3 regions of the Lysobacter soli genome follow, and region 1 is predicted to be linked to each of the others. Evidence: predicted binding sites of a transcription regulator. Region 1 holds the regulator's gene; each other region holds the start of a gene.
The links. The regulator HrcA, encoded in region 1, represses chaperone genes, less so after heat shock. The targets are predictions, from matches to a motif close to TTNGCACTCNNNNNNNNNGAGTGCNAA.

Region 2: a site for HrcA is predicted at 1,458-1,484, ahead of groES (co-chaperone GroES). Genes of this name have one in related genera too.
Region 3: a site for HrcA is predicted at 5,740-5,766, ahead of rpoH (RNA polymerase sigma factor RpoH). Genes of this name have one in related genera too.

The regions. Positions count from the first base shown of each region.
Region 1 covers NZ_CP046603.1:2,354,080-2,361,402, forward strand. The annotation lists gene dnaJ (molecular chaperone DnaJ) at 1-735, opposite strand, end outside; gene dnaK (molecular chaperone DnaK) at 858-2,780, opposite strand; gene grpE (nucleotide exchange factor GrpE) at 2,905-3,432, opposite strand; gene hrcA (heat-inducible transcriptional repressor HrcA) at 3,619-4,671, opposite strand; gene recN (DNA repair protein RecN) at 4,844-6,511, shown strand; gene fur (ferric iron uptake transcriptional regulator) at 6,578-6,994, opposite strand; gene GOY17_RS10610 (outer membrane protein assembly factor BamE) at 7,155-7,323, shown strand, end outside.
Region 2 covers NZ_CP046603.1:3,609,341-3,616,663, forward strand. The annotation lists gene groL (chaperonin GroEL) at 1-980, opposite strand, end outside; gene groES (co-chaperone GroES) at 1,118-1,405, opposite strand; gene GOY17_RS16400 (helix-turn-helix transcriptional regulator) at 1,934-2,341, shown strand; gene GOY17_RS16405 (hypothetical protein) at 2,346-2,804, opposite strand; gene cutA (divalent-cation tolerance protein CutA) at 2,946-3,287, shown strand; gene GOY17_RS16415 (protein-disulfide reductase DsbD) at 3,280-5,709, shown strand; gene GOY17_RS16420 (TlpA family protein disulfide reductase) at 5,709-6,305, shown strand; gene aroQ (type II 3-dehydroquinate dehydratase) at 6,445-6,900, shown strand; gene accB (acetyl-CoA carboxylase biotin carboxyl carrier protein) at 6,951-7,323, shown strand, end outside.
Region 3 covers NZ_CP046603.1:309,924-317,246, forward strand. The annotation lists gene trxA (thioredoxin TrxA) at 1-153, opposite strand, end outside; gene rhlB (ATP-dependent RNA helicase RhlB) at 451-2,181, shown strand; gene ftsE (cell division ATP-binding protein FtsE) at 2,321-3,007, shown strand; gene ftsX (permease-like cell division protein FtsX) at 3,004-3,957, shown strand; gene GOY17_RS01335 (response regulator) at 3,954-4,793, shown strand; gene ung (uracil-DNA glycosylase) at 4,790-5,509, shown strand; gene rpoH (RNA polymerase sigma factor RpoH) at 5,777-6,652, shown strand; gene GOY17_RS01350 (DUF1203 domain-containing protein) at 6,798-7,262, shown strand; gene GOY17_RS01355 (NAD(P)/FAD-dependent oxidoreductase) at 7,246-7,323, opposite strand, start outside.

The DNA of each region.
Region 1 (7,323 bases):
CACGTCGACGTACAGGTCGCCCGGCGGCGAACCGGCCGGGCCGGCTTCGCCCTCGCCCGCCAGGCGGATGCGATCGCCGTTGTCGACGCCGGCGGGGATCTTCACCTGCAGCGTCTTGGTGCGTTCGACACGGCCCTGGCCGTTGCAGTCGGCGCACGGGTTGGGAATCGTCTTGCCGCGACCGCCGCAATGCGGGCAGGCCTGCTGCATCGAGAAGATGCCGCGCTGGAAACGCACCTGGCCGCGGCCATGGCAGGTCTGGCAGGTTTCGGTCTTGCCGTCGGCCGAACCCGAGCCATCGCAGGTTTCGCATTCGTCGAGCGTCGGGATCTCGATGGTCTTCTCGGCGCCGAAGACGGCTTCCTCGAGCGACAGCTCCATCACGTAGCCGATGTCGGCGCCGCGACGCGGACCGCGCTGGGCGCCGCCACCGAAGATGTTGCCGAAGATGTCGCCAAAGATGTCGCCCATGTCGGCGTAACCCTGGCCGCCACCACCGCCCATGCCGTGCTCGAAGGCGGCATGGCCGTGCTGGTCGTAGGCGCGCCGGCGGTTGCCGTCGGACAGGACTTCGTAGGCTTCCTTGCACTCCTTGAACGAAGCTTCCGCGGCGGCATCGCCGGGGTTGCGGTCCGGATGGAACTTCATCGCGCAGCGGCGATAGGCCTTCTTCAGGTCTTCGTCGCTGGCGTCGCGGGCCACGCCCAGCACTTCGTAGTAGTCGCGTTTGCTCATGGAGCGATTCGGGATTCGTGATTCGGGACTCGTGAAAACAACGGCGGCTCAGACACAGGAAAGGGATCCGGGCACGGAAACTGCTTTTCCGAATCCCGAATCCCCATTCCCGAATCCCGGCTTTACTTCTTGTCGTCCTTGACTTCGGTGAACTCGGCGTCGACCACGTCGTCGGACTTGGCGCCGCCCGACGGGCCGGCACCGGCGTCCGGACCGCCCGGCTGGCCAGCGGCCGACGCCGCCGCGAACAGCGACTGCGCGGCCTCTTCCAGCGCCTTGGACTTGGCCTCGATCTGGCCCTTGTCGTCGCCGCGCATCGCGGTTTCGAGCTCGGCGATCGCGCCTTCGGTGCGACCGATGACGTCGCCGGCCACCTTGTCGCCGTTGTCCTTGATGGCGCTGCGCGCGGTGTGGATCAGCGCGTCGGCGTGATTGCGGGCCTGCACCAGCTCGTGGAACTTCTGGTCTTCCTCGCGATGGGCTTCCGCGTCGGAGACCATCTTCGCGATCTCTTCCTCGGACAGGCCCGAACCGGCCTTGATCTCGACCTTCTGTTCCTTGTTGGTCTTCTTGTCCTTGGCCGACACGTGCAGGATGCCGTTGGCGTCGATGTCGAAGGACACCTCCACCTGCGGCATGCCGCGCGGCGCCGGCTCGATGCCGGTCAGGTCGAAGCGGGCCAGCGACTTGTTGTAGCGGGCCTGCTCGCGCTCACCCTGCAGCACGTGCACGGTCACAGCCGACTGGTTGTCCTCGGCGGTGGAGAACACCTGCGAGGCCTTGGTCGGGATGGTGGTGTTCTTCTCGATGATCTTGGTGAAGACGCCGCCCAGGGTTTCGATGCCCAGCGACAGCGGGGTCACGTCGAGCAGCAGGACGTCCTTGACGTCGCCGGCCAGCACGCCGCCCTGGATCGCGGCGCCCAGCGCCACGGCTTCGTCGGGGTTGACGTCCTTGCGCGGCTCCTTGCCGAAGAACTCGGCCACGGCCGACTGCACCTTCGGCATGCGGGTCTGGCCGCCGACCAGGATCACCTCGCTGATCTCGCTGGCGCGCAGGCCCGCGTCATTCAGCGCGATGCGGCACGGTTCGATCGTGCGCTTGACCAGGTCGTCGACCAGCGCCTCGAGCTTGGCGCGGGTCAGCTTGATGTTCAGGTGCTTCGGGCCCGAGGCGTCGGCCGTCACGTACGGCAGGTTCACTTCGGTCTGCTGCGCGCTGGACAGTTCGATCTTGGCGCGCTCGGCGGCGTCCTTCAGGCGCTGCAGGGCCAGCGGATCCTTGCGCAGGTCGATGCCCTGGTCCTTCTGGAATTCCTCGACGAGGTAGTCGATGACGCGCTTGTCGAAGTCTTCGCCGCCCAGGAACGTGTCGCCGTTGGTGGACAGCACTTCCACCTGCATTTCGCCGTCGACCGAGGCGATCTCGATGATCGACACGTCGAACGTGCCGCCGCCGAGATCGTAGACCGCGACCTTGCGGTCGCCGCCCTTCTTGTCCATGCCGTACGCCAGCGCGGCCGCGGTCGGCTCGTTGATGATGCGCTTGACGTCCAGGCCCGCGATCTTGCCGGCGTCCTTGGTCGCCTGGCGCTGGCTGTCGTTGAAGTACGCCGGCACCGTGATGACGGCTTCGGTGACGGTCTCGCCGAGGTAGGCCTCGGCGGTCTTCTTCATCTTGGCCAGCACTTCGGCCGAGATCTGCTGCGGGGCCATCTTCTTGCCGTCGGAGGTCTCGACCCAGGCATCGCCGTTCTCGTGCTGGGTGATCTTGTACGGCACCAGGCCGATGTCCTTCTGGACTTCGGCGTCGGTGAACTTGCGGCCGATGAGGCGCTTGACGGCGAAGAAGGTGTTCTTCGGATTGGTGACGGCCTGGCGCTTGGCGCTGGCGCCGACGAGGACTTCGCCGTCCTTGGTGAAGGCGACGATGGACGGCGTGGTGCGATCGCCTTCCGCGTTCTCGATGACGCGCGGCTTGCCGCCTTCCATGATCGCCACGCACGAATTGGTCGTGCCCAGGTCGATACCGATGATCTTGCCCATGGTGTTGCTCCCTCTCTGATCTTTTGACTGTGCGGCGGCGCGAGGCCGCCTGCTTGAAGGTTGATGGCGGCCACGTGCCGCCGATGTGCGTTATCTGGGGGGCTCGCGGCCCCGCTTCAAGGCGTCAGTCGTGCCTGGCCACCACGACCAGCGCCGGGCGCAGGAGGCGATCGTTCAGCACCCAGCCCTTCTGGTAGACCTGCACGACGTCGCCCGGCGCGTGGCCGGCGGGATCGACCATGCTCATGGCCTGGTGGCGTTCGGGGTCGAACGGCTGGCCGACCGGGTCGACCATGGTCAGGCCGTTCTCCGACACCACCTTCAGCAACTGGCGCAGCGTCAGCTCCATGCCCTCGCGCAGGTGGGCGGCGGTATCGGCCTGCACGGCCAGGCCGGCTTCGAGGCTGTCGATCACCGGCAGCAGCTCGGCGAGCAGGCGTTCGTTGGCGAACTTGCGCGCCATGTCGACGTCGCGCGCCATGCGCTTGCGCTGGTTTTCCAGCTCGGCGCGCTCGCGCAGCGTCTCCTCGCGCAACTGGGTCAGCTCGGCCTGGAGGCCTTCGAGCTGCGCGGCGAGCGCGTCGGGGGTCTCGGTGTTGGGGGCTGCTTCGGCGGTCTGGTTGGGTTCGCCGGAAGGCGTGCTAGCGGTCATGCGGTGCTCCATCCCTGCGCCATGGGCGCTCAAACATGCTGGAATTCAAGGTCTTGCAGCCGCGCTCACAGGCGCGTCAGGGCAGCAATGGGGCCCGCCCCTGCCGGATTCAAGACGGCAATGTCCAACACGAGCGCGCCGGCGGATGCCGGCCAGCGACCTCCTCCACGGGATACGCGTGACCCGTTACGAGTCCGGGTTCAGCGCGGCACCGAGCGCGTCCGCCGCGGCCTGGACGACCGGAATCACGCGGTCGTAGGCCATGCGCGTGGGGCCGATGACGCCCAGCACGCCCAGCACCGTCCCCGAGCCGGAGGCCACGTACGGCGCGGTCACCAGCGACATGCCTTCGAGCGGAGCCAGCCCGGTTTCCTCGCCGATGAAAATGCGCACGCCCGGCGCCTGCACGGTGCGTTCGAGCAGCTGGAGGATCTCCCGCTTGCGCGAGAAGGTGTCGAACAGGTCGCGCAGGCGGTCCAGGTCGGCCAGCTCCTGCACGCCCATCAGGCGGGTCTGGCCGGCCAGCACCATGTCGTCGCCGCCCGGCGCCAGCGCCTGCTCGGCCAGTTCGACCGACTGCGCCAGCAGCAGCTGCATCTCGTCCTGCGCGCTGCGCAGCTCGCGCACCAGCGTGGCGCGGATGTCGGCCACCGTGCGCCCGGCGAAATGCGCGTTGAGGTAGTTCGCCACGCGCTCCAGTTCGCCGGCATCGAACGGCCGGCGCGTGAGCACGATGCGGTTCTGCACCTCGTTGTCGGCGAAGACCAGGATCGCCAGCACGCGCGAGCCATCCAGCGGCACGAAGTCGATGCGCCGGAAGGCGAACTGCTCGCGCTTGGGCACGCTGACCACGCCGACGAAATGGGTCATCGCCGACAGCAGCTCCGACGCGCTGCCCAGCAGCGCTTGCGTCCCCGACCCCGCCGGCAGCTCGCCGCGAAGACGCGCGACATCGGTCTCCGGCAACGGCCGCACCTGCAGCAGCGAGTCGACGAAGAGCCGGTAGCCCTGCGGCGTCGGCACGCGCCCGGCCGAGGAATGCGGGGCGCTGAGCAGCCCGGCGTCTTCCAGGTCGGCGAGGATGTTGCGGATCGTCGCCGGGCTGACGTCCAGCCCCGCGTGGCGCGCCAGCGTCTGCGACCCGATCGGCTCGCCGCTGCGGATGTAGCGGCCGATCAGGGTGCGCAACAACTGGCGTGCGCGCGGGTCGAGGCTGGGATCGGCGGGTTTGCGGCTCATGTCGGCGATATATGACGGCTGGGTACGGGGCGCAAGTCGGGACGCACGGAGTCCTCCGCCCGGAGCCGCAGGCGGCGTCAGCGCACGAAGCGGAACCCCGGTCGCGATCTCCACCCGTGAGACGCCCCACCGCTATCAAGCCGCAACCCACACAGGGCACAATCGCGCTCCGATGCTCGTCCACCTGTCCCTCAAGCAATTCGCCGTCGTCACCGAAGCCGAACTGGCCTTCGGTCCCGGCCTGACCGTCATCTCCGGCGAAACCGGCGCGGGCAAGTCGCTGCTGGTCGACGCGCTCGGCCTGATCTCCGGCCTGCGCGCCGACAGCGGCGTCGTGCGCCACGGCGCCGATCGCGCCGAGCTGGCGGCCGAATTCACCCTCGACGATGTGCCGCTCGCCGCCGCGTGGCTGCGCGAGCACGAGCTGGACGAGGACGACGCCTGCCAGATCCGTCGCGTCATCCGCGCCGACGGCGGCTCTCGCGCCTGGGTCAACGGCCGCCCGGTCACGCTGGGGCAGCTCGGCGAGCTGGCCGCGCTGCTGGTGGAGATCCACGGCCAGCACGAACACCAGGCGCTCCTCTCGCGCCCGAGCCAGCTCGCGCTGCTCGACGCGTTCGGCCGCACCGATGCCGAACGTCGGGCGGTCGAAGCCGCCGCGGCCCGCTGGAGCGCGTTGCTTGCCGAGCGCGAAACGCTGCTCGCGCAGGGCGACGTCTCCGACCGCATCGACTGGCTCGAACACCAGCACGCCGAGCTCGATCGCGAGGAGCTCGCGCCCGAGGCCATCGCGCGCCTGCTGTCCGACCACCGTCGTCACGCGCACGCCGCGGGGCTGATCGCCGCCTGCGACGGCGCCTTCGCGCAACTCGGCGGCGAAGACGGTCCGTCGCTTTCGCGCACGCTCCAGCACGTGCGATCGGATCTTGCACGTGTCGCCGAGCACGAGCCGCGGCTTTCCGAAGTCGACGGCATGCTCGATGCGGCGACCATCCAGATCGACGAAGCGCTCGCCCTGCTCGACCGCGTGCGCAGCGACCTGGACCTGGACCCGTCGGCCTTCGACGCGCTCGAACACCGCCTTGGCCGCCTGCACGAGCTGGCGCGCAAGCACCGCGTCACGCCAGAACAACTCGCCTCGCATCGCGACGCCATCGCGACCGAACTGGACGCCCTGCGCGGCGCAGGCGTGCGACTGGCAAAACTCGATGGCGAGATCGAAACGGCCCGCACCGCGTGGCGTGAGGTCGCGCAGGTGTTGAGCGCACGTCGCCGCGAGGCCGCGGCGAACCTGGCGTCGAGCACGAGCGCGCTGATCGGCGAACTCGGCATGGGCGGCGGACGCTTCGACGTCGAGCTGGAGCCGCTCGAATCCGAACGCCCCGATCCGCAGGGCGCCGAGCGCGTGGAATTCATGGTGGCGGCGAACCCGGGGCAGCCGGCGCGTCCGCTGCGCAAGGTGGCGTCGGGCGGCGAACTGTCGCGCATCTCGCTGGCGATCGAGGTCGCGGCGCTGGGGCTCGATACCGTGGCGACGATGGTCTTCGACGAGGTCGATACCGGCATCGGTGGCGCCGTGGCGGAGATCGTCGGCCAGAAGCTGCGCGCGCTTGGAGCGAGCCGCCAGGTGCTGTGCGTCACCCACCTGCCGCAGGTTGCCGCGCAGGGCCATGCGCATTACCGCGTGAGCAAGGCCAAGAGCGAAGGCGTCACGCAGAGCGCGGTGCAGTTGCTCAAGGCGAAGGAGCGCGAGGAGGAACTGGCGCGCATGCTCGGCGGCGTCGAACTCACGCGCGAGGCGCGCGCGGCCGCGAAGCGGTTGCTGGCCGACGTGGTGTAACGGCGCTCATCGCCCACAAAAAAAGCCCGCCATCGGCGGGCTTTTTCGTTCGCGGAACCCGGCAGGTCAGACCGCCGGCGCGCCCTTCTTCCTGCGCACGTAGAGCACCAGCGAGTGCTCCTCGATCTCGTAGCCGTGCTTGGCCGCGACCTTGCGCTGCAGCTCTTCGATCTCCGGGCTTTCGAACTCGATGATCTTGCCGCTGTCGATGTCGACCATGTGGTCGTGGTGATGGCCGCGATCGAGTTCGTACACCGACTGCCCGGCCTCGAAGTTGTGCTTGAGCACCAGGCCGGCGGCCTCGAACTGCGTGAGCACGCGGTACACCGTCGCCAAGCCGATGTCCTCGCCGTGTTCCAGCAGGTGGCGGTAGATGTCCTCGGCGGTCATGTGCCGCGGCTTGGCCTGCTCGAGCAGTTCCAGGATCCGCAGGCGCGGATGGGTGACCTTGAGTCCGGCCTTGCGGAGTTCTTGCGATTCCATGATGGTCCCTCAACGATGCGGCGCGACCGGTGGCGCCGGAACGGCGGATGAACACGGCCGACCCCGAAGGTGGACGGCCCGACTCCGCGCTTGGTGGATGCGCCCGGCAGTGTATCATCGCCGCGTTATCCGCCTGTCGCAGACACCGATGCCGAAGCACATGCACAAGCTCCTGCTGGTCCTCTCCATTGCCTTGGTCACCAGCGGCTGCGGCATCCTCTACAAGCAGCCGATCTACCAGGGCAACCTGCTGGAAAAGGCCAACGTCGACCAGCTCCAGACCGGCATGAGCAAGCAGCAGGTCACCCTGCTCCTCGGCACGCCGTCGA
Region 2 (7,323 bases), 1.3 Mb from region 1:
TTGGAGACCTGCACCTTCTTCGCGCGGCCGAGGTCCTTGATGGTGGCCTTGTCCAGCTGCAGGCCGACTTCCTCGGAGATCACGGTGCCACCGGTCAGGATGGCCATGTCTTCCAGCATCGCCTTGCGACGGTCGCCGAAGCCCGGGGCCTTGACGGCGCAGACCTTCACGATGCCGCGGATGGTGTTGACCACCAGCGTCGCCAGCGCTTCGCCTTCGACTTCCTCGGCGATGATCAGCAGCGGCTTGCCGGCCTTCGCGACGCCTTCCAGCACCGGCAGCAGGTCGCGGACGTTGGAGATCTTCTTGTCGTGCAGCAGGATGAACGGATCGTCCAGTTCGGCCTGCATCGACTGCTGGTTGTTGATGAAGTACGGCGACAGGTAGCCGCGGTCGAACTGCATGCCCTCGACGACGTCGAGTTCGTTCTCGAGGCCCGAGCCGTCTTCGACGGTGATCACGCCTTCCTTGCCGACCTTGTCCATCGCCTGCGCGATGAGGTCGCCGATGTTGGTGTCGCTGTTGGCCGAGATCGCGCCGACCTGGGCGATTTCCTTCGACGTCGAGGACGGCTTGGAGATCTTCTTCAGCTCGCCCACGGCTTCGGCGACGGCCTTGTCGATGCCGCGCTTGAGGTCCATCGGGTTCATGCCGGCGGCGACGGCCTTCATGCCTTCGCGGATCAGCGCCTGCGCCAGCACGGTGGCGGTGGTGGTGCCGTCACCGGCGTTGTCGGAGGTCTTGGACGCGACTTCCTTCACCATCTGCGCGCCCATGTTCTCGAACTTGTCGGCAAGCTCGATTTCCTTGGCGACGGACACGCCGTCCTTCGTGATGGTCGGGGCGCCGAAGCTCTTCTCGAGCACGACGTTGCGGCCCTTCGGGCCGAGCGTTGCCTTGACGGCATTGGCGAGGATGTTGACGCCGCGCACCATCTTGACGCGCGCGTCCTCACCGAAACGGATTTCCTTGGCTGCCATGGTTCTTAACTCCGGGATTCGTGATTCGTGATTTGTGATTCGTGGAAAGCGACAACCATGAGGTTCGTGATGCGGGGGGATCGGTCAGCGCGCTGCGCTCGTCCGAATCGCCATTCCCGGAACACGAATCACGGCTTTCAGCCGAGCACGGCGAAGATGTCGTCTTCCTTCACCACCAGGTATTCGGTGCCGTCCAGCTTCACTTCGGTGCCGCTGTACTTGCCGAACAGGACCTTGTCGCCGACCTTGACCTTTGGGGCGCGCACGTTGCCGTTGTCGAACGCCTTGCCCTCGCCGACGGCGACGACTTCGCCCTTGATCGGCTTCTCGGTGGCGGAGTCCGGGATCACGATGCCGCCAGCGGACATCTTTTCTTCTTCCATGCGCTTGATGACCACGCGGTCGTAGAGCGGCTTGATATTCATGGCGACGAACACCTCTGTAAGTGGTTGAAACAGCGGAAAAAGTGTCGAAATTTTAGCAGTCGCCCGCGACGAGTGCCAAGATCGCGGGCAAACAGTACCCGGCGAACCGGGATCCGTCGGAGATGGGGCGGCAGCGGAACCTTTCAAGGCCTGCCCGACATATCCGGTGCAGGCGGGAGCGACTGGTTCGAACGCGGGAAGCGTGCGGCGCCGGCAAGGCGCCGGCCAAAAAAAGAAAGAGCGCGCCCCGTGGAACGCGCTCCTTGGTATCGAAGTTGCCGTCCTGGCCCGGCGCCATCCCTGCGCACGTGCTTCGAACCTGCGCCTGACGCGGCGCACGGCAATGGTGTGCGCTCCTTCGCGTTCGGGCCAGCTCCGGACTGCTTGCGCCTGCTGACCAGCGGTATCCATCCGGCCCGAAGGTTTGCCAGAATCTGCGATCCGGACTTGCTTTCGGTGGCGCACCGGCTACCGACAGCGCACAGCTTCGAGTGTATGTCGTTCACCCTGTGACCATAGGTAGCCGCGATGACACCCCAGCAGCGGATCCGCCTCGCCCGCCGTCACGCCGGCCTCTCGCAGGCCGCACTCGGGGCCGCCGTCGGCGTGCAGCGCAGTGCGGTCGGTCACTGGGAGGCGGCGCGCGGCAAGTTCCCCAGCGTGGCGCACCTGCGCGAGATCGCACTGGTCACCGGTGTCCAGTTCGAATGGCTGGCGACCGGCCGCGGCAGCATGGGCCTGTCGGCCGATACGGCGCTGGATTCGGTGGCGGCGGCCGACGCCGTGCTGGTCGAGGATCCGCTCGAACTGCGCCTGCTGGCCGCCTTCCGCGCGGCGCCGACGCGCTCCAGGGCGCCGCTGGTGGAAGTCGTCGAGCAGCTGGCCGAATTGCGTACCGGGCGAGCGCGCGTCACGGCGAAGACGGCGCGCGTGTAGCGTCTCAGCCGCCTGCCAGGCGCCGGACCGCGGCCGCCGGAAGCGCCGCGCAATCGGCGGCCGGGGCGAACGCCGCCGTCGCGGTCTCGTCGCCCTGCACGAGCTGGAGCTGCTTCGCGGTCAGCGGCGCGGCCAGCACGGCCGTCCACACGGCGCGGATCGTGCCCTGCATCGGCGGCTCCGCCTGCGGCGCGCCGGACGCGTCGACGTAGACCAGGTCGCGCCCGGACGTCGCCAGGCGCTCGCCGGACTCCAGGTCGAGCACGCTGAGGTCGGCCGGATCGCTCCAGCAGTTCATCGCGCTCTCGCAGCTGAGGTCCAGCAACAGCCGTGGCGCCGGCGTCGCCTGCGCGCAGGCGGCACGCACGCGGATGCCGTGCGCGTCTCCGGTCTGGGCCATCGCGACGGAACTGGCGAGTGCCAGCACGAGGCCGAGCGATGCGAGCAACGGGCGATGGGACATCGAACCTCCTGGCCGGCCAGCGGAACGCCGGCGCCGGCAGCCTACGCCATCCGGGGGCGCATCGTGCAAGGTCCGACGGAACGCTGCGGGCCGGCCCGGCACGGGCAGCGGCCGCAGGCAGGCCCTACACTGGCGCCCCTCATGCCCACGGCCACCGACCCGCGCGTGCGGCTGGTGCTCAGCACCTGCCCCGACGCACAGACCGCCGACGCCCTCGCCACCGCGCTGGTGGACGAGCGACTGGCCGCGTGCGTGAACGTGCTGCCCGGCCTCCGCTCGGTGTACCGCTGGCAGGGCGCGATCGAACGCAGCGGGGAAGTCCTGCTGCTGATCAAGACCACGGCGGCGCGCCAGGACGAACTGATCGCGCGGCTGAAGACGCTGCATCCGTATGAACTGCCCGAGGCGCTCGCGGTCGAAGCCGTCGGCGGCCTCGCCGCCTACCTCGGCTGGGTGGACGAACAGACACGTGACGATGACTGACCCGATCCGGACGCGCGCCGCGCGCCTGCTTTCCTTTTTCCTCCCGCTCGCGCTCGCATTCGCCGCGATGCCCGCCGCCGCCGCGATCGATCCCGACGACCTGCTGCCGGTCGACGACGCCTTCGCGCTGCGGGCCGAGGCGCCGTCCGCCGACCGCATCGAGATCCGCTGGCGCATCGCCGACGGCTATTACCTGTATCGCCACCGCATCGCCGTGCAGGCCGACGCCGGCTTCGCCGCGCAGCCGCTGCAACTGCCCAGGGGCGATCAGCACGAGGACGAGTTCTTCGGCAAGGTCGAAACCTACCGGCAGCAGCTCACCGCCGTGCTCCCCGGCCAGGCCAGCGCGCGCCAGGTCACGCTGAAGATCAAGTACCAGGGCTGCGCCGACGCCGGCATCTGCTACCCGCCGCAGACGCGCAGCGTGACCGTTGCGCTGCCCCCCGCCGCGCAGGACAACGCCAAGCCGCTGGTGAACTTCGGCCCGCGTGGCAACGCGCCGCTGGGTGGCGGGCTGCTCGGCCAGAACGCCGGCACCGGCACCGATGCGCTGCCGCTGCCGCCGGAGCAGGCGTTCGGTTTCGAGGCGATCGCCGGCGACGGCAACACGCTGCTGCTGCGCTTCACCCCGGCGCGCGGCTATTACCTGTATCGCGACAAGACCACGCTGAAACTCGACGCCGCTGCGACCAAGGCCGGCTTCGCGCTCGGCGCACCGCGCTGGCCGAAGGGCGTGGCGCATCGCGACGAGCATTTCGGCGACGTCACGGTGTACTTCGACCAGATCGACGTGCCGGTGCCGGTGAGCGCACGCACGACCGAGCCGGCGACCCTGCGACTGACGGCCGGATTCCAGGGCTGCCAGACGGACGGCATCTGCTATCCGCCGATGACGCGGGTGGTTGACGTCGCGCTGCCCGCGCGGAAGGTGCAGGCGATCTCGAACGGGCCTTCGACGCAGCTTCCGCTTGCGGCCGGTGAGCAGGGCGCGGCGCCCGCGCAGCCTCCCGCGAGCGATACCGCCGTCGCACCGACGCCGACCGCGCCCGCTCCTTCGGCCGCGACATCGACCGGCGATCGCGCGCCCGCGACCAACGCAGCCAACGGCGAACAGGCCGAAGACGCGCGCCTCGCCGCCGCGCTGTCCGGCAAGGGGCGCTGGTTCGCGCTGCTGACTTTCTTCGCGCTGGGTCTGGGACTGTCGTTCACGCCGTGCGTGCTGCCGATGATCCCGATCCTCTCCGGCCTCATCGCCGGCCAGGGCCCGAACCTCGGCGTCCGTCGCGCGCTGACGCTGTCGTTCGTGTACGTGCTGGCGAGCGCGCTGGTGTTCACCGCGGCCGGCGTCGTCGCGGGCCTGGTCGGTGCGAACCTGCAGGTGGCCTTCCAGACGCCGTGGGTGATCGTTGCCTTTGCCGCCCTGTTCGTCGTGCTTTCGCTGTCGAGCTTCGGGCTGTACGAACTGCAGCTGCCGTCCGCGTTGCGATCGAAGCTCGGCGCGATGAGCGATCGCCAGCGTGGCGGCTCGCTCGCCGGCGTGGCGATGATGGGCGCCCTGTCGGCGCTGATCGTCGGCCCCTGCGTCGCTCCGCCGCTGGCGGCAGCCGTGCTTTACATCGGCCAGACGCAGGATCCGGCCTTCGGCGGCGCGGCGCTGTTCCTGCTGGCGATGGGCATGGGCGTGCCGCTGCTCGTCTTCGGCGTCGCCGCCGGCAAGGGCCTGCCGACCAGCGGGCCGTGGATGGTCGCGGTGCAGCGCGCGTTCGGCTTCGTCTTCCTGGGGCTGGCGGTGTGGATGCTCTCGCGCATCGTGCCGGCGCCGGTGACGCTCGCGCTCTGGGGCGTGCTGCTGCTCGCCGCGGCGGCGACCACGGCCACCGCGGTGCGCAATTCGCGCCACGACGGTGCGCGGATCATGGGCTGGACGGCGGCGCTGGTGCTCGGCCTGTTCGGCGCCGCGCAGTTGGTCGGCGCGATGGCCGGCAGCCGCGATCCCTTCAAGCCGCTGGCCGGTCTCGTCGGCGGAGGCGCGCAGGTCGAAGCCGAGCTGCCGTTCCGCAAGATCAAGTCGACGGCCGACCTCGACCGCGAGATCGCCGCAGCGCAGGCGGCCGGAAAGCCGCTAATGCTCGACTTCTATGCCGACTGGTGCGTGGCCTGCAAGGAAATGGAGAAGTACACCTTCCCCGATCCGGCCGTGCACAAGGCGCTGGACGGCTTCGTGCTGCTCAAGGCCGACGTCACCGCCAACGACGACGTCGACCAGGCACTGATGAAGCGCCTGGGCATCATCGGCCCGCCGGCGACGCTGTGGTACCAGGGCGGCGCGGAGCGCCGCGAACTGCGGCTGTTCGGCTTCGAGGAAGCAGAGAACTTCGTCGAACGTGCCGGCCGCGCAGGGTCGGAGCAGGCGACCCGCTGATGGGTTCGACTGCGAAGATCCTGCTCGTTGCGGCCATCGCCGGCGCGCTGGGCGTGGTCGCCGGCCTCGTGGTCAACGGTCCGGGTCCGCTGCTGCGTACCGAGGTCGGCCAGCGCGCGCTGCAGTCGGCGATGGACGCGAGCGCGCCGAAGCCGCCCGCCGATCTTCCGGTCGCACGGCGCGGCGAAGCCGTCCCGACGATCCGCCTTCCCGCACTCGACGGCGCCACCGTCGAATTGCCCGCCGCGTACGCCGGCCGACCGGTGCTGGTGAACCTGTGGGCGAGCTGGTGCGGCCCGTGCATCGAGGAAATGCCCGAGCTGGATCGCTATGCGGCCTCCCAGGGCGCGAACGGCACGCAAGTGGTCGGCATCGCGCTGGATGACGCGGCCGCCGTGGAGGCGTTCCTCAAGCGTGTTCCCGTGCGCTATCCGATCCTGCTGGACGAAGCCGGCCCGCGCGACGCGGGCGTCCAACTGGGCAATCCGAAGGGCGTCCTGCCCTATACGGCGCTGATTTCCGCCGACGGCCGCCTGATCAGGCAGAAGATTGGGCCGTTCCAGCATGGCGAAATCGATAACTGGGTCGCGGATTAGAGCGACCACTCAAACGCCCGATTAAATTCCGCGAACTTCGTCGATACGGCGGCGAACGTCTGGACACCCCATCGGGCATGGCGCACACTGCCGGCCTTCGCCCCCAATCGACGCGCGTTGGCGCGTGTTTCCGGCCCCGATGGCAAAGCTGCTGCTCCTGCACGGCCCCAACCTCAACCTGCTCGGCACGCGCGAGCCGGAGGTCTACGGCCGCGCGACGCTCGCCGACATCGACGCCTCGCTGCGCGAGCGCGCGCAGGCGGCCGGCCACGCCTTCGAGAGCCTGCAGTCCAACGCCGAGCACGTGCTGGTCGACCGCATCCAGGCCGCGCGCCAGGACGGCACCAGCTTCATCCTGATCAACCCGGCGGCCTTCACCCATACCAGCGTGGCCATCCGCGACGCTCTGGCGGCCGTCGCCCTGCCCTTCATCGAAGTCCACCTGTCCAACCCGCACCGCCGCGAGCCCTTCCGCCACACCAGCTACTTCAGCGACCTGGCGGTCGGCGTGGTGTGCGGCTTCGGCGCGGACAGCTACCGATACGCACTCGACGCAGCGCTGGCCCGGATGGCCGCGCCCGCCGGGACGCCCTGACATCCACCTGCCTGCCCGCTCGCCGGGCGCACGCAACCTGAGGCCCGAACATGGACCTGCGCAAAATCAAGAAGCTGATCGACCTGCTCGAGGAATCCAACCTCGCCGAGATCGAGATCAAGGAAGGCGAGGAATCCGTCCGCCTGGCCCGCACGCCGAAGGGCATCCAGGTCGCCGCGGCGCCGATCATGCAGGCCGCCCCGCAGCCGGCGCCGGTCATGCCGATGCACGGCCCGACTGAAGCAGCCAGCGGCGGCGCGCCCAAGCCTGCCGCGGACCTGCCGCCGGGCCACATCGTCCGTGCGCCGATGGTCGGCACCTTCTACGGCTCGCCCTCGCCGGACAAGCCGGCGTTCGTCACGGTCGGCCAGGCGGTCAAGGCCGGCGACACGCTGGGCATCATCGAGGCGATGAAGATGTTCA
Region 3 (7,323 bases), 2.0 Mb from region 1:
GTCGTACGCGGCGGCCAGTTCGTCCAGCGCGGGGGCGATCATCTTGCAGGGACCGCACCATTCGGCCCAGAAATCGACCAGCACCGGTTCGGACGACTGCAGCACGGCGGCGTCGAAGTCGGCATCGCCAACGTGCAAAATTTTCTCGCTCACGGGACTCTCCTGCGGATGGGGCATGGCGGACGACCCCCGGAGGGCCGTCCCACGGACGGGTGAACGACCCGGCGGCGCCCACGGGCGTGCCGGATCGGTCGTTACGGTAAACTGGGGCGTTTCGCGGGGACTTCAAGCCCGGACCAGCGGTCCGATCGGCCGGTTCCCGACCCCTTTCCGAGCCGGCGCCCGAGCGGGCCCGGCCCCGGCAGTCTGCGATGCGGACGCCACCCACGCAAGCGCGCCAACGCAACATTGCATGCTGCAACTGCACGGCGCGCGCGGACTTCGAATCTGATGAGCGACAAGCCTCTAACCGACGTTTCCTTTTCTTCTTTCGACCTGCATCCGAGCCTGCTGGCCGGGCTCGAAGCCGCCGGCTTCACCCGCTGCACGCCGATCCAGGCGCTGACGCTTCCCATCGCGCTGCAGGGCCGCGATGTCGCCGGCCAGGCGCAGACCGGCACGGGCAAGACGCTGGCCTTCCTGGTCGCGGTGATGAACCGCCTGCTGACGCGTCCGGCGCTGGCCGAGCGCAAGCCGGAAGACCCGCGCGCGCTGATCCTGGCGCCGACGCGCGAACTCGCCATCCAGATCCACAAGGACGCGGTGAAGTTCGGTTCCGACCTCGGCCTGAAGTTCGCCCTGGTCTACGGCGGCGTCGACTACGACAAGCAGCGCGAGCTGCTGCAGAAGGGTGCCGACATCATCATCGCCACGCCCGGCCGCCTGATCGACTACGTCAAGCAGCACAAGGTCGTGTCGCTGCACGCCTGCGAGATCTGCGTGCTCGACGAAGCCGACCGCATGTTCGACCTGGGCTTCATCAAGGACATCCGCTTCCTGCTGCGCCGCATGCCGATCCGCACCGAGCGCCAGACGCTGCTGTTCAGCGCGACGCTCAGCCATCGCGTGCTGGAGCTCGCGTACGAGCACATGAACGAGCCGGAGAAGCTCGTCGTCGAGGCCGAGACCGTCACCGCGGCGCGCGTGCGGCAGAAGGTGTTCTTCCCGGCCGACGACGAGAAGATCCCGCTGCTGCTCGGCCTGCTCTCGCGCAGCGAGGGCGCGCGGACGATGGTGTTCGTCAACACCAAGGCGTTCGTCGAACGCGTCGCGCGTGCGCTGGAAAAGGGCGGTTACCGCGTCGGCGTGCTGTCCGGCGACGTGCCGCAGAAGAAGCGCGAGACGCTGCTCAACCGCTTCCAGAAGGGCCAGCTGGAAATCCTCGTCGCCACCGACGTGGCCGCGCGCGGCCTGCACATCGACGGCGTCTCGCACGTCTACAACTACGACCTGCCGTTCGACGCGGAAGACTACGTCCACCGCATCGGCCGCACGGCGCGCCTGGGCGCGGAAGGCGACGCGATCAGCTTCGCCTGCGAGCGCTATGCGATGTCGCTGCCGGACATCGAGGCCTACATCGAGCAGAAGCTGCCGGTGGCGGCGGTCGAGGCCGACCTGCTGGTCGCCATCCCGCGTCCGCCGCGCGAAGTGCCGGAAGGCGCCGAAGGCGAGGGCGAGAACGAAAGCATCGGTTCGATCTTCAAGGAAGCGCGCGAACAGCGTGCGGCCGACGAAGAGCGTCGTGGCGGTGGCCGCAGCCGTGGCGGCAAGCCGGGCGGCGGTCGCAGCGAGGGCCGTCGTGAAGGCGGTCGTCGTGAAGGTGGCCGTGCGGAAAGCCGCGACGGCGCGCCGCGCGGCGAGCGCAAGCCGCGTCCGCAGCCGGTGGTCGATGCCGCCGCGCAGGCGCACCAGGCCGTCGAGGCCGCGACGCCGCCGACCGGCGATGCCGAACGCGCGCCGCGCAAGCGCCGTCGCCGTCGTGGCGGTCGCCGCATCGAGGGTGCCGAAGCCGCCACGCAGGCCGCCGCGCCCGCACCGGCCGCACCGAAGTCGCCGACCCAGGTCCACGCGCAGAAGGCCGCCAAGGCCGCTGCGAAGGACGGCGACAAGCTCGGCCTGCTGCATCGCATCGGCCGCGGCCTGAAGTCGCTGATCTCGCGTTCGCCGCGCAGCCAGCACTGAGTTCCACGCTGGCGCCGCACGCATCCGGCGCCAGCCTCGCGAACCGCGTCGCGGTTTGCGCGCCTGCCGCGGATTTCGCCCTAGCCAGCGCCGCCCGTGCCGCCGATACTGGGCGGCACGAGTGGGAACACGGTGAGCGATGAGCGTCCTGCGCTTCGACAACGTCAGCAAGCGGTACGACGGCGGCCACGACGCGTTGAGCGAAGTGAGCTTCGACGTCGCGCAGGGCGAAATGCTGTTCGTCACCGGCCATTCGGGCGCGGGCAAGAGCACGCTGCTCAAGCTGATCCATCTTTCCGAACGCCCCAGCCGCGGCGCCGTCGTCTTCGGCGACCGCAACCTGTTGAAGGTACGCGGCCGCCGCATCGCGTTGCATCGACGCGAGGTCGGCGTGGTGTTCCAGGACCATCGCCTGCTCGGCGACCGCAGCGTCGCCGATAACGTCGCGTTGCCGCTGATCCTGCGCGGCATGCGTCGCGCCGACATCGGCAAGCGCGTGCGCGCGGTGCTCGACAAGGTCTCCCTCGGCGCCCGCGCCAACGCACTGCCGTCGCAGCTGTCGGCCGGTGAACAGCAGCGCGTCGGCATCGCCCGTGCGATCGTCGGCGAACCGCGCCTGCTGGTTGCCGACGAACCTACCGGCAACCTCGATCCCACGCTGTCGGCCGAGATCATGGCGCTGTTCGAATCGCTGCCGGAGCTCGGCACCAGCGTGCTCGTCGCCAGCCATGACCTCGCGCTGGTCAAGCGCATGAAGAAGCGCGTGCTGGTGCTCAATCAGGGGCGCCTGGTCGACGACATCTCGCCACAGGACCTCGCCCAGTGAGCGCGCCGACCGCCAACGCCTCGACCCGCCCGGCGCGTCCGAATTCGCGTCTTGGCACGTGGTTCGACCATCACGTCTACAGCCTCGTCGCCAGCGTCGGCCGCATGCTTCGCAAGCCGTGGGCGACCGCTCTGACCATCGGCGTGATGGCGGTCGCGATCACGCTGCCGCTCGGGCTGTGGGCCGCGCTCGGCAACGTCGAACGCTTCACCGGAACGGTGGAACAGTCGCGGCAGATCAGCCTGTTTCTGAAGCCGCAGGTGACGGTCGATCGCGCCCGCGCGCTGGCCGAGCAACTCCGCGGTCGCGGCGACATCGCCACGCTCGACCTGCGCACGCCCGAGCAGGGCATGGAAGAACTGCGCCGCAGCAGCGGCCTGGGCGAAGCGATCAGCGCGGTGGACGGCAATCCGCTGCCGAGCGTGCTGGTCGTGACGCCGAAGGGCGACGAGACGACGCTCGCCGAATCGCTGCGCACGTTGCCGGACGTCGATGTCGTGCAGCACGACGCCGCATGGCGTCAGCGCCTGGACCAGTGGTTGCGCTTCGGCGTGCGGCTGGCGTGGGTGCTGGCGGCGCTGCTCGGCGTGGGCGCGCTGCTCGTGGTCGGCAATACCGTCCGGCTCGACATCCAGTCGCGTCGCGATGAAATCGCGGTGCTGCAGCAGCTCGGCGCCACCGACGGCTTCATCCGCCGCCCGTTCCTGTACCTGGGCCTGAGCTACGGACTGGCCGCCGGCCTGATCGCGCTCGGCCTGCTGACCGCCGCCGACCGCGCGCTGCGCGAACCGCTCGCCGCGCTAGCGCAGAGTTACGGAAGCCAGTTCGCGCTGCACGGCTTCGACCTGCTCGACGCCGTCGCCATCGTGATCGGCTCGGGCGTGCTCGGCTGGATCGGCGCCGGCCTCGTCGCCGGCCACTACCTGCGCCAGACGCGCCCGACGACATGAGCCAGGACCTTCGCCATCTCGCCAACGCCGCGCCCCGGATCATGGTGGTCGACGGCTCCAAGCTGGTGCGCAAGCTCATCGGCGACGTGCTGACGCGCGAGCTGAGCGACGCCGTCGTCGTGCCGTGCGCCGGTATCGCTGAAGCGCGTGCCGCACTCGCCAGCGGCGCGGTCGACCTGGTCACCACGTCGCTCGTGCTGCCCGACGGGGACGGCATCGCGCTGGCGCGCGCCGTTCGCGAATCGGCGGGGCAGGCGTACGTGCCGATCATCGTCGTCTCCGGCGACGCGCAGTCGCACCTGGAATCGCGCCGTTTCACCGAAGATGTCACAGACTACTTCGACAAGGCGCTCGGCCACACCGCGCTGGCAGCGTTCATCCGTGGCTACGTGCAGCCGCAGCCGATCCCGGGCGCGCGCGTGCTCTACGTCGAAGACAGCAAGGTCGTTGCGCTGGCGACCAAGCGCATGCTCGAACGCCATGGCCTGACGGTGCTGCACTTCGTCGGCGTGGAAGAGGCGCTGGAATTCCTTGAAGCGCGCCGTGGGCAGGACGACGTTGGCTGCGACCTCGTGCTGACCGACGTCTACCTGAAAGGCGCACTGAGCGGCAACGACCTGCTTGCCAGGCTGCGCGAGGACTTCGGCTACGGCAAGCGCCGCCTGCCCGTGCTCGTGATGACCGGCGACGGCAATGCCGACAACCAGAGCGCGCTGATCCGCGCGGGCGCCAACGACCTGGTGCTCAAGCCGATCGAGGAGCGCCTGCTGGTCACTAAGACGCTGTTCCAGCTGCGGCTGGCGCGGCTGCCCGAGCCGACGACGCTGGACGCATGAACGACGCGGCGGACAGCGGCGATCGCATCCGGCTGGACCCGTCATGGAAGGCGAAAGTCGGCGATTACCTGCAACGTCCGGACATGCAGCAGCTGTCGGGCTTCCTGCGCGACCGCAAGGCCGCCGGCGCGCGGATCTTCCCGCCGGGGCCGAACATCTTCGCCGCCTTCGACGCCACGCCGTTCGACGAGGTGAAGGTGGTGATCCTCGGCCAGGACCCGTACCACGGGGCCGGGCAGGCCCACGGGCTGTGCTTCTCGGTGCAACCGGGCGTGCCCGTGCCGCCGTCGCTGGACAACATCTTCAAGGAAATCGAGCGCGACCTCGGTGTCGCCCGCCCGGACCACGGCTGCCTGTTGCCATGGGCGAGGCAGGGCGTGCTGATGCTCAACGCCGTGCTGACCGTCGAGGAGGGCCGCGCCGGCGCGCATCAAGGCAAGGGCTGGGAAGGCTTTACCGACCACGTCGTCGACGTACTGAATCGCGAGCGCGAGGGCCTGGTCTTCATGCTCTGGGGCAGCTATGCGCAGGCCAAGGGCAAGGTCATCGACCCGCGCCGGCATAGGGTGCTGAAGGCGCCGCACCCCTCGCCCCTGTCGGCCTACCGGGGCTTCATCGGCTCCGGCCACTTCTCGGCCGCCAACGAGTATCTCGCCCGCCACGGCAAGACGCCCATCGACTGGTCCTTGCCCGGGCGCGCTGGCCTGACCCCCTGAACGCCCGCTGGGCGGCCTCATCGGTCTTGCGGAAAACGATTTCGGCCCAATGAACTTCCGAGGCTCGTTCGGGTCTATGAACCGGTGCGCGGGAACGTTCCGGTCATGCAATCCAGACACTCCGCTCACGCACCAAGTGATTGATTTGCAAGCCTTGCATGGCGCGCGCTCGACGATTGAGCCCGTCCGGGGTTTGTCCCACCCATGAAACACTGAGGCCCTTTCGACCTTTAGCAGAGCCCTATTTCGACTGCTAAGATGACCCCCATGACCCAGAACACGCTCACCCTCCCGCTGGTCTCCAACAACCTTCCGGTGCCGAGTGCGCTCGGTTCGCTGGACGCCTACGTCAACGCCGTGCACCGCATCCCGGTGCTCACCGCGGAAGACGAGCAGGCGCTGGCGCGTCGATTCCGCGACGGCGAGGACCTCGATGCTGCCCGCGAGCTGGTGCATTCGCACCTGCGCTTCGTGGTGCACGTCGCGCGTGGCTACAACGGCTACGGCCTGCAGCTGGGCGACCTTATCCAGGAAGGCAACATCGGCCTGATGAAGGCGGTCAAGCGCTTCGACCCCGACCAGGGCGTGCGCCTGGTGTCCTTCGCCGTGCACTGGATCCGTGCCGAGATGCACGAGTTCATCTTGAAGAACTGGCGCATCGTGAAGGTCGCCACGACCAAGGCGCAGCGCAAGCTGTTCTTCAACCTGCGCAAGTCCAAGACCCGCCTGGGCTGGATGAACGCAGAGGAAGTCCGCGCCGTCGCCCAGGACCTCAACGTGTCCGAGCGCGAAGTGCTGGAGATGGAATCGCGCCTGTCGGGCCGCGACATCGGCTTCGATGCGCCGGACGATGACGACGACAACGCTCCGCCGTCACCGGTCGCGTACCTGCGTACCGATGCCGAGGATCCGTCGCAGACCTACGAGCGCGAGGACGAGGAAGACAACCATCTCGCCCTGCTGCGCGAAGGCCTGTCGGGCCTGGACCAGCGTTCGCGCGACATCGTCAAGCGCCGCTGGCTGGATTCGGAAAGCAAGATCACGCTGCAGGAACTGGCCGACGAATACGGCGTCAGCGCCGAGCGCATCCGCCAGATCGAAGCCAACGCGCTGAAGAAGATGCGCGCGCTTTTCGCGGCGTAAGCTTCCAGCGACACGATGCGTCGAAACGGCCCGGGAAACCGGGCCGTTTTCTTTTCCGCGCCGACAAGCGCCGCTCGCCACAAGGATCGGATATCGAGCCGCGCGCGATGCGCCGAACATGGCCGCATCCAACGGGAGCCCTGCCATGTTCCGCATCCACGCGCTGCCAGCCGCGCAGTTCCAGCCCTTGTTCGCGCTGTCTGACGATGCGCTCGCAACGCGCGACATCCGCTCCGGTGTCGCCGACGCAGCGCACTCGTTCCCGTGTCGCGTGAGCCTGCGCGATGCAGAGCCCGGCGAGCGCCTGCTCCTGCTGCCGTACGAACACCACGCGGTGGCGACGCCGTATCGAGCGTCGGGTCCGATCTTCGTTCGCGAAGCCGCCACCGACGCGGTCTTCGACGTCGGCGAAGTGCCGGACCAGCTGCGTCGCCGCCTGCTGTCGGTCCGTGCGTACGGAGACGGCCTGATGCGCATCGCCGACGTGGTCGAAGGCAAGGAGATCGAAACGCTCCTGGCGAAGTTCCTCGCGCGGCCCGACGTCGACACGCTGCACGTGCACTTCGCGCGCTACGGCTGCTACGCGTGCCGTGTCACTCGCGCGGACTGACCGCTCCGCGGGGTGGATCGCGACCCAGGATGATCCGCGCGTGGCGCTGGTAGCTCCAGTA